Regions from separate parts of the Bradyrhizobium sp. USDA 3315 genome, predicted to be linked through region 1. Evidence: predicted binding sites of a transcription regulator. Region 1 holds the regulator's gene; each other region holds the start of a gene.

Region 1 (3,276 bases):
GCCATTTCCGCAACGTCTTCCTGTCCTCGAGCATCGGCTTCCGCAAACCCGACGCCGAGGCCTACGATCATGTGGTAAAAGCCATCGGCGTGCCGGCGTCGCGGATCCTGTTCTTCGACGACCTGGCCGCCAATATCGAAGGTGCGCGGGCGCGCGGCCTTCATGCTATCCACGTGACGTCGACGGATGACGTGGCAAGGGCTTTGACCGCACTTGGAATTTGAACATTAAGAATTGAGGAGCTCTGAGCGTGGCCCTGATGCCGGTTGCCGATGCCCTGTCCGCCGTCCTCGCCGGCGCCGAACCGCTGCCGGAGGAGATGGTCGCGCTCGATGCCGCCTACCACCGCACGCTTGCGCACGACCTCGCGGCGCTCCGCACCCAGCCGCCGCAGCCGATGTCGGCGATGGACGGCTATGCGGTGCGCGCCGCCGATGCGGCTGATCTAAAGGCCCGGCTCAAGGTGATCGGCGAAGTCGCCGCCGGCCGGCCGTTCGAGCGGACGGTCGGCGCCGGCGAGGCGGTGCGGATCTTCACCGGCGGCGTGATCCCCAATGGCGCCGACGCGGTGATCATCCAGGAGGACACCGCCGTCGACGGCGACCACATCACGATCACGGAGGCCGCCAGCGTCGGGCGGCACATCCGCCCGGCTGGGGTCGACTTCCGTGAGGGCGAGGTGCTGCTCGCCGGCGGCAGCCGCCTGTCCGACCGCGCGCTGTCGCTGGCGGCCGCCATGAACTATCCGGAACTTGCGGTGCGCCGCCGCCCGAAGGTCGCGGTGCTGGCGACCGGCGACGAGCTGGTGATGCCGGGCTCGCAGCCCGGTCCCGGCCAGATCGTCTATTCCAACGGCTACGCGCTGCGAGCGCTGGCGCGCGCCGAAGGCGCCGAGACCGTCGACCTCGGCGTTGCCGCCGACACGGTAGAGGCGACCACGGCGGGCATCCGCCGGGCACGCGAGGCCGGCGCCGATGTCCTCATCACGACAGGCGGCGCCTCGGTCGGCGACCACGATCTCGTCAAGCGGTCGCTGGAAGCCGAGGGCGTCGAGATGGCGTTCTGGCGGATTGCGATGCGGCCCGGCAAGCCGATGATGCATGGCCGGCTCGGCGCGATGCGGGTGATCGGTCTGCCCGGCAATCCGGTGTCGTCCTATGTCTGCGCCTTCCTGTTCCTGGTGCCGTTGATTCGGGCGCTGAGCGGCCGGAAAGTGATTCATCATCGCCGCGCGAGCGCCCTGCTCGGCCGCGACCTCGCAGCCAACGACCAGCGCGAGGACTATCTGCGTGCGCGTCTCGAAGCGCGCGAGGACGGCACGCTGATCGCAACGCCGGTGACGCAGCAGGACTCGTCGCTGCTCGGGAATCTCGCTGCGGCACGGGCACTTCTCGTGCGCCCGCCGTTCGCGGCGGCGGCCGTCGAAGGCAGCGAATGCGAGATCCTGACACTGCCCGAATAGGGTTTTCGCGCCCCGCCGATTGTGCGTTGCCCGACACGTTCACCGGAAATTAAGTGGTTGCGGAACACATATCGAACATATAGTGTCCGTTCATGATTTGTTTCGAGTACTGGTGTCTACAATCGGGAAGCCGCGTGGAAGCAGGTGCATCGAGCACATGCTCCTGAGGTCAGGCCCGGCCTGCAGGCCCCACCAGAAGAGTCTCGGAATCGAACGACGCTATCAACCGGGGGAATACTCGAGATGCTCACGCGCAAACAGTACGAACTACTGCGTTTCATCAATGAACGTCTGAAAGAGGCCGGCGTACCGCCCTCCTTCGACGAGATGAAGGATGCGCTCGACCTGCGCTCGAAGTCCGGTATCCACCGCCTGATCACTGCGCTGGAGGAGCGCGGCTTCATCCGCCGCCTGCCGAACCGCGCCCGCGCCATCGAGGTCATCAAGCTGCCCGAACTCTCGGCCGGCGGCGGCAACGGCCGCCGCGGCTTCACGCCCAGCGTCATCGAAGGCACCCTCGGCCGGCGCGCCAGCACGCCGCCGATTGCCGAGGACGACGGCAACCGTCCGGTCGCGGTCCCCGTGATGGGCCGGATCGCCGCCGGTACGCCGATCGAGGCGCTGCAGACCCGCAGCCACACCATCAGCGTGCCGCCCGACATGCTCGGTGCCGGCGAGCACTATGCGCTCGAGGTGCGCGGCGACTCGATGGTCGATGCCGGCATCCTCGACGGCGACATGGCGCTGATCCAGCGCAACGACGTCGCCAATACCGGCGACATCGTGGTGGCGCTGATCGACGAGGAGGAAGCCACCCTGAAGCGCTTCCGCCGCCGCGGCGCATCGATCGCGCTCGAGCCGGCCAACACCGCCTATGAAGTGCGCATCCTGCCGCCGAACCGGGTCCGCATCCAGGGCAAGCTGATCGGCCTTTATCGCAAATACTGAATTGCAAATACTTGCGGCGGCCGGGAACGAGCAACACGTCGGATCGTTCCTTGCATGATAGTGTAGCGTACGGCCTGCCCGATGCGCTCCGATACCTCTCGCGCAGCGTCGCGTGTTTGTGATCGGAGCGATCTCGGACCAGTCGTACAATCGCCCAGAAACGAGCAGACGCTCGTTCGCTATCGTCCACTCTGGTAGAGGCCCTAATGCCTCAAGGAGAGGCACGGGTCGCTACCTCGAAATGAGGAGCCATCCGATGTGTGACTATAGTCTGCACGCCGTGGCATCGCGCCCCGCCATTGTCGGAGAGACGCTGATCACGACGACGTTCCGCGGCACGTCGACCCGCGGCTTTGCTTCGGAGAATGACCCCACTGTCGCGGTCTGCATGCTGCCGGGCACCGAGCTCGCTTTCGCCGAGAACGTTCGCTACGACAGCCGCTGGATCTGGACCAAGACGCTGAACTATCGCGTCGGCGTGTTCAACGAAGTCGAGCCCGACGTGCCTGATCGGCATCATGACGCGGTCGAATTCCCCGACGGCAGCCATGTGCTGGTGACCCAGCTGGTCGAGGGACAGCGCGTTAGCGTGCTGCAATTGCCGGCGCTGCATCCGCCGGTCGAGCAGAAGCCGAAGGTTGTGGAGCGGCGGCCCTCCGCATTCGCAACGCTGTTTTTGGGTTGAGCGCATCGTCGCCGCGGAATGAGCTGTTCGGCGGCGGATGACCTAAGCAATTTCGGGCGACCCCGGACTCCCGCTTCCGGGGCGCAGAAGGAGATTTGCGTCGGCCGGCGCCTTGGCGCATCATCGGGCACGGAGGACGTGCGCGGTGGTCGATAAGGTCACATGGCAAAAGGCTGGACGC
Region 2 (3,276 bases), 4.1 Mb from region 1:
GGGAGAGGGTTGGGGTGAGGGGCTTTCTCAGCGAATTATGACGGGTGCAATGTGCGGAAGCTCCCCCTCACCCGAAATTCGCGCGAAGCGCGAATTTCGACCTCTCCCCGCAAGCGGGGCGAGGTGACTTCGAGGCTACTCCCCCGCCTGCAGCTTGCGCGGGGCGGGGAACAGGTCGGACGTGCTGGGCTTGACGAAACGGGGGACCTCGATCGGGGTCTCGGACTTGCTGAAGTCGAGTTCCTCGATGCGGCCGGCGCGCTTCTCGATCTTGTCGGCGGAGATCAGGATCTGCCTGACGTCCTCGTTTACCTGGCCGAAATGGGTCTGCAGCTTGAGCACGCGATCGCGCAGGCGGCCGAGGTCGTCGCCGAGGTGCATCACCTCGTTGCGGATCTGGTCGGCGGCATCGCGAATGCGGGCGTCCTTCAGGATCTGCTGCATCACCTGGATCGCCAGCATCAAGAGCGACGGCGACACCAGCACGACGCGGGCGCGGTAGGCCTTCTGGATCACGTCGTCGAAGCCGTCATGGATCTCGGCATAGACCGATTCCGACGGCACGAACATCAGCGCGGTGTCCTGGGTCTCGCCCGGGATCAGGTACTTCTCCGCGATGTCGCTGACATGCTTCAGCACGTCGGCGCGCAGCCGCTGGCTGGCGAATTTGCGCTCCTCGTCGCTGCGCGCATCGTGCAGCGCGGTCATGGCCTCGAGCGGGAATTTCGCGTCGATGCAGAGCGGGCGCTGGTCGGGCAGGAACACCACGCAGTCCGGCCGCTTGCCCGACGTCAGCGTGTACTGGAACTCGAACGAGCCCTTCGGCATGCCGTCCTGGACGATCGCCTCCATCCGCGCCTGGCCGAAGGCGCCGCGCGATTGCTTGTTGGCGAGCACGTCGCGCAGCGTCGTCACCTGGGTGGTGAGTTCGTTGAGGTTCTTGTGCGCGTGGTCGATGATGCCGAGCCGCTCATGCAGCACGCGCAGTGAATCCATCGTGTTGCGGGTCGATTGCTCCATCGACTGGCCGACCCGGTGGGTCACCGAATCGAGCCGCTCGTTGACGGCCCGGGCCATCTCGGCCTGGCGGCCGGCCAGCGCCTGCGCCATAGTATCAACCTTGGCATCGACCCGCCCGGAGGATTCGCTCTGGGCCCGCAGCATGTCGGCGAGGCGCTCCTCCAGCTCTTCGGCGCGGATGGCCTGGGCCATTGCGAGTTCCGCGCCGCGCCGGCTGGCGCGTGCGATCACCACCGCAATGGCGAACAGCAGGATCAGCGCCAGCGCCCCAAGGCCGATCAATGCGTCGGAGACACGGACGGGAAGGTCGCCAATCGTGAGGAGAATCTCGTTCATGCCGGCAGTTGTAGCCGATTCGCGGCCAGGTGCGAACGAAGAGGGAACGTTTATGGCAAATGCATTCCTGATTTTCCGGGTTAATGCGGGGTGAAGAAACGTGGTTAAGGTTGTCCTAACGGGTTCCTGAGCGCATTGACCCCATGAAGTCAGCAGCTTAAATCGCCGCCATGGCATTAAGAGAAATTATCATCCTGCCGGACAAGCAGTTGCGGCTGGTGTCGAAACCGATCGAGAAGGTGACGCCGGAGATCCGCAAGCTGGCCGACGACATGCTCGAGACCATGTATGACGCGCCCGGCATTGGGCTGGCGGCGATCCAGGTCGCGCAGCCGCTGCGGCTGATCACCATGGACCTCGCCAAGCGCGACGAGAACGGCGAGACCACGGCGAAGCCGCGCGTCTTCATCAATCCGGAGATCATTGCGCGTTCGGAGGAGCTGTCGGTTTACGAAGAGGGCTGCCTGTCGATCCCCGAATATTACGAGGAGGTCGAGCGGCCGGCGCGGGTACGCGTGCGATTCACCGATCTCGACGGCACGGTGCATGAGGAGGATGCGGAAGGGCTCTACGCCACCTGCATCCAGCACGAAATCGATCATCTCAACGGCGTGCTGTTCGTGGACTATCTGTCGAAACTGAAGCGCGACCGCGTCTTCAAGAAATTCGAGAAGGCCGCCAAGCGCGCGGCGGAGTAGGCGCGCGCACTCCGCCGTCATGCCCGGGCTTGACCCGGGCATCCACGTCTTCCTTCTGGGAGACCAAAGACGTGGATGGCCGGGACAAGCCCGGCCATGACGAAGATTGGATCCTCCCGGAAGAATCTGACCGCATGCCTCTCCGCCTGATCTTCATGGGCACGCCCGATTTCGCGGTGCCGACGCTGCTGGAGCTCGTGGCCCATGGCCATGAGGTCGTGGCGGTCTACACCCGCGCGCCGAAGCCGGGCGGGCGACGCGGCCTGCAGCTGCAGCCGACGCCGGTCGAGCAGGAGGCGCGCCGCCTCGGCATTCCCGTGCTGACGCCGAAGACCCTCAAAACGCCGGAAGCACTCGAGGAGTTTCGCGCGCATGACGCAGACGCCGCCGTCGTCGTCGCCTATGGCATGATCCTGCCGCAGGCCATTCTCGACGCGCCGAAGCTCGGCTGCTTCAACCTGCATGCGTCGCTCTTGCCGCGCTGGCGCGGCGCCGCACCGATCAACCGCGCCATCATGGCGGGCGATGCCGAGAGCGGCGTGATGGTGATGAAGATGGATGTCGGCCTCGACACCGGCGACGTCGCGATGGCCGAGCGGTTGCCGATCACGGACAGCATGACGGCATCCGATCTGCACGACGCGCTGGCGCCGCTCGGTGCCGACCTGATGGTGCGCGCGATGGCGGCGCTCGGGCGCGGCGGCTTGCAACTGACGAAGCAGAGCGCGGACAGCGTCACCTATGCGGCCAAGATCGAGAAGGCCGAGGCGCGGATCGACTGGACACAGCCGGCGCATATGGTGCTGCGGCACATTCACGGGCTCTCGCCGTTTCCCGGCGCCTGGTGCGAGCTTGCCGGCGAAGGCGAGCCGGTGCGGCTGAAGATCCTGCGCTGCGAGCTGGCGAAAGGCTCGGGCGCACCGGGCGATGTGCTCGACGACAACTTCGCGATCGTCTGCGGCGACGGCGCGATCCGGATCCTCGAACTGCAGCGCGCCGGCAAGGCGCCGATGAAGGCAGCGGATTTTCTGCGCGGCACGCCGTTGAAGCCCGGCGCAAAGGTGTCCTGAGATTGTCATGCGCGGGCTTGACCCGCGCATCCATCTCGAAAAGAAGCTTGTCCCGAAGACGATGGATTGCCGGGTCAAGCCCGGCAATGACGGCCAAACCAGATTGAATGATGCCCCGCTACAAGCTCACCATCGAATATGACGGCACGCCG
Region 3 (3,276 bases), 310 kb from region 1:
GCCGATGGTGCCGCCGCCGAAGCCGCCTTCCATGCTCGGGGTGCCGGAGTTCTCGCTGGCGTAGCCGCCGAAGCCGCCGACGTAGAAGCCGGTCCAGTTGTAGATCGCGGCCGGCGCCGGAGCCTTCACGTAAGGCGCGCGTGCCGCCATGTCGGCGGCCATTGCCGGTGCAAAAGCGCTCAGTGCAAACATGCCGGCCGAGGCCAGCAAAACAATCCTCATTTTCAAAGTCCCAGTCCCATTTTCTTGTTGTCCCTTCAGAGATCTTGAAGAGAGCGTCACAGCAGTGTCGCGTGACGTGCTGGTGCTTCTACAGAGAAATGCCGGAACGTGTGTATCCGCGAAACCACAACGCACCGAAAACGGCCCCGGTGAGGTGCGCGTGCACACGCAACGAAAAAGCCGGCGCACAAACAGGCGCAAACAAAAAGGCCGGCGCGAGGCCGGCCTTTCGTCTGGATCAATCGGCCTGGCGCGATCAGTAGCGCGCGACGACCGGGCCACCCCACTTGTAGTTCACGCGGACGGTGACGAGGTCGACGTCCTGGCGATCGCGGATGGTGCTGTTCAGCGTGCCGTTGGGAGCGATCAGGTTGTAGGTCTTGTCCTGCATGAACAGGTGGTCGTATTCGATGCCTGCGGTCCAGTTCGGCGCGAAGCCGACTTCGATGCCGGCGCCGACGGTACCGCCCCAGCGGGTGTCGCTGGCGCTGCCGACGAGCACACCGGTCGGCGTGAAGTAGGTGTTGAAGCGGTTGTCGGTCAGTGCCGCGCCGCCCTTGGCGTAGAGCAGCACGTTGTTGACGGCGTAGCCGATCTGGCCGGTGAACAGGCCGAACGCGTCGATCTTGGACTGGTTGGTGAACAGGCCCGGGAAGATCGCGCTGTTGTTGCTGCCCTTCAGGTCAGCCCAGTCGCCCTGCGCTTCAAGGCCGAACACCCAGGTGCCGGCCTGCCAGCGATAGCCGATCTGGCCACCGGCGACGCCGCCGGTTGCATCATGGCAACCATCTGATGCGAGGAAGATGCCGGCCGGGAGCTGGTCCCAGCAATTGTGGCTCGAGCCCCAGCCGCCGTTGGCGCCGATGTAGAAGCCGGTCCAGTCATAGATCGGGGCAACCACTGGCGGCGGCGCCTTGGTGTAGGGGCGCGCAGCGAGATCGGCAGCCGCGGCAGGCGCAGCAAACGCAATCAGAGCAACCGTACCGAGCAAAAACTTCTTCATTATCAATCCCCCAGCACCCCGATCGGCTTCCAAACGGTCCCGAAGCACGATCCCAGACGCGAGCGCCCGCGCCATGGTTGGAGCTATACGCTGATTCAACCGCAAACGCAGTCTCCCAAATGCAACACTCGCGGGAGAAGTATCGATAAGGCAAGCTGCTGATTTGTTTGTTGTTTTTCTAAATCTTGCTGCCGAGCGTCGGCCTGCGCCGAGATCGACTGCCGCTCCGACGGCACTGGCCGCTTCTACGGATGGTTGTGGCGAACAAAACTGGAACGATGCCGGATCCGGTGCTATATCCCGATATCCGTGGATAACCGCGCGACGGCAAAGGCGACGAGCCGGCACCGGCGTATAGGGTCATCCACGACGCCTGCGACGTAAGTGGCGAAGGTTGAGAGTGGCGGCCGAATGTCCGGACGCCCGGTTTTTGAGTGGAGATGATGCGATGGCAGGAAGCGTGAACAAGGTGATCCTGGTGGGAAACCTCGGCAAGGATCCGGAAATCCGGCGGACGCAGGACGGCCGTCCGATCGCAAACCTTTCCATCGCCACCTCGGAAACCTGGCGCGACAAGGGCACCGGCGAGCGTAAGGAAAAGACCGAGTGGCACCGCGTCGTGATCTTCAACGAGGGCCTCTGCAAGGTCGCCGAGCAGTATCTGAAGAAGGGCGCCAAGGTGTACATTGAGGGTCAGTTGCAGACCCGCAAATGGACCGACCAGAGCGGCGTCGAGAAGTACTCGACCGAAGTCGTGCTGCAGGGCTTCAACTCCAACCTCACCATGCTCGACGGGCGTGGCGGTGGGGGCAGCAGCTTCTCCGATGATGGCGGCAGCGATTTCGGCTCGGCCGGACCGGTCAGCTCAGCGCCGCGCCGCGCCGTCGCCGCGGGTGGTGGCAGCAGCCGCAACAGCGACATGGACGACGACATCCCGTTCTGAGGAGTGGTCGCGCTTCCATCGATTCCGTCAGGCGCCGTTCCGTGAAGATCGTTCTCCGGATCGGCGTCCTGATTGCGGGGAGGGATGTCTTCGTGTGGATTATGAGGATAACCTTGCACTCGGCTGATCTCATTTGAGCATTGACAGGGAACCTTTGCGGTTCCGCGGGGCTTTGACACAGCTCGATGTGAATGATATTTACATTGGCCTGCGGCATTTGATGCCTGGCCGCGAGCTTCACTCGAGGGCCGCCACCATGAGCCTCGTGCCATTGCTCGACGCTGTGCCTGCGATCCCGCTCCATGCCTTTGCCGCGATGGCCGCCTTCGTGCTGGGCTCCATCCAGCTCGCCGCCCCCAAAGGCACGCTGCCGCACCGGACCCTGGGCTGGATCTGGGTGATCCTGATGCTGGTGGTCGCCGGAAGCTCGTTCTGGATCCATCAGATCCAGCTGGTCGGTCCCTGGAGCCCGATCCACCTGCTGTCGATCTTCTCGCTCGCCATGCTGGTGGTCGGCGTCACGGCTGCGCGGAGCCACGATGTCCGCCGCCACAGGTTCACGATGATCGGCATTTTCTTCGGCGCGCTAGTCATTGCCGGGCTGTTCACCTTGATGCCCGGGCGGATCATGCACGCGGTGGTCTTCGGCCACTGACGGGAGAGGCAAGTCGCGAATGGCGGGTGGCGAATAGGGGATTTTTCCATTGCTGTTCGCCATTCGCCACGCGCTTCCCGAGCAAACAGCCGGAACCTCGGTGCTCCACCCGTAAGTGCATGAAAAAACGAACGGAAAAACGGCTTGCCGGAGCCGTGCAAGGGTGGTTATCAGGCCCCCGATGGGCTATATGATTCCCCAGTAGAACCGACCGGATTTCCCCTTTGTCCGATAACGACGACCACAAGCCCGGCGAGCCGCCGGGACCCTCAGATATTCGTCCCGTTTCCATTCTCGACGAGATGAAGAAGTCCTACCTCGATTACGCGATGAGCGTGATCGTGTCGCGTGCGCTGCCTGATGCGCGCGACGGGCTCAAGCCGGTGCACCGGCGCATCCTCTATTCGATGCATGAGCAGGGACATACGCCGGACAAGAAATACGTCAAATCCG

Evidence for each region. Region 1 encodes LexA, which represses DNA repair genes until DNA is damaged. Its sites were predicted from a motif close to TGTTCNNNNTGTGTTCNG; they were not measured.
Region 2: the regulator LexA is predicted to act here: its motif matches at 1,388-1,405, upstream of ACVIYL_RS11740 (DNA recombination protein RmuC).
Region 3: the regulator LexA is predicted to act here: its motif matches at 1,486-1,503, upstream of ACVIYL_RS32935 (single-stranded DNA-binding protein).

What each region holds. Positions count from the first base shown of each region.
Region 1 is NZ_JBSRYP010000001.1:6,706,793-6,710,068, reverse strand. Features, by position in the region: gene ACVIYL_RS31460 (HAD family hydrolase) at 1-224, shown strand, start outside; gene ACVIYL_RS31455 (molybdopterin molybdotransferase MoeA) at 251-1,462, shown strand; gene lexA (transcriptional repressor LexA) at 1,706-2,410, shown strand; gene ACVIYL_RS31445 (hypothetical protein) at 2,667-3,095, shown strand; gene ACVIYL_RS31440 (hypothetical protein) at 3,241-3,276, shown strand, end outside.
Region 2 is NZ_JBSRYP010000001.1:2,569,618-2,572,893, forward strand. Features, by position in the region: gene ACVIYL_RS11740 (DNA recombination protein RmuC) at 136-1,356, opposite strand; gene def (peptide deformylase) at 1,527-2,054, shown strand; gene fmt (methionyl-tRNA formyltransferase) at 2,189-3,124, shown strand; gene truA (tRNA pseudouridine(38-40) synthase TruA) at 3,235-3,276, shown strand, end outside.
Region 3 is NZ_JBSRYP010000001.1:7,015,832-7,019,107, reverse strand. Features, by position in the region: gene ACVIYL_RS32945 (outer membrane protein) at 1-222, opposite strand, end outside; gene ACVIYL_RS32940 (outer membrane protein) at 479-1,225, opposite strand; gene ACVIYL_RS32935 (single-stranded DNA-binding protein) at 1,674-2,168, shown strand; gene ACVIYL_RS32930 (DUF2306 domain-containing protein) at 2,425-2,823, shown strand; gene gyrA (DNA gyrase subunit A) at 3,048-3,276, shown strand, end outside.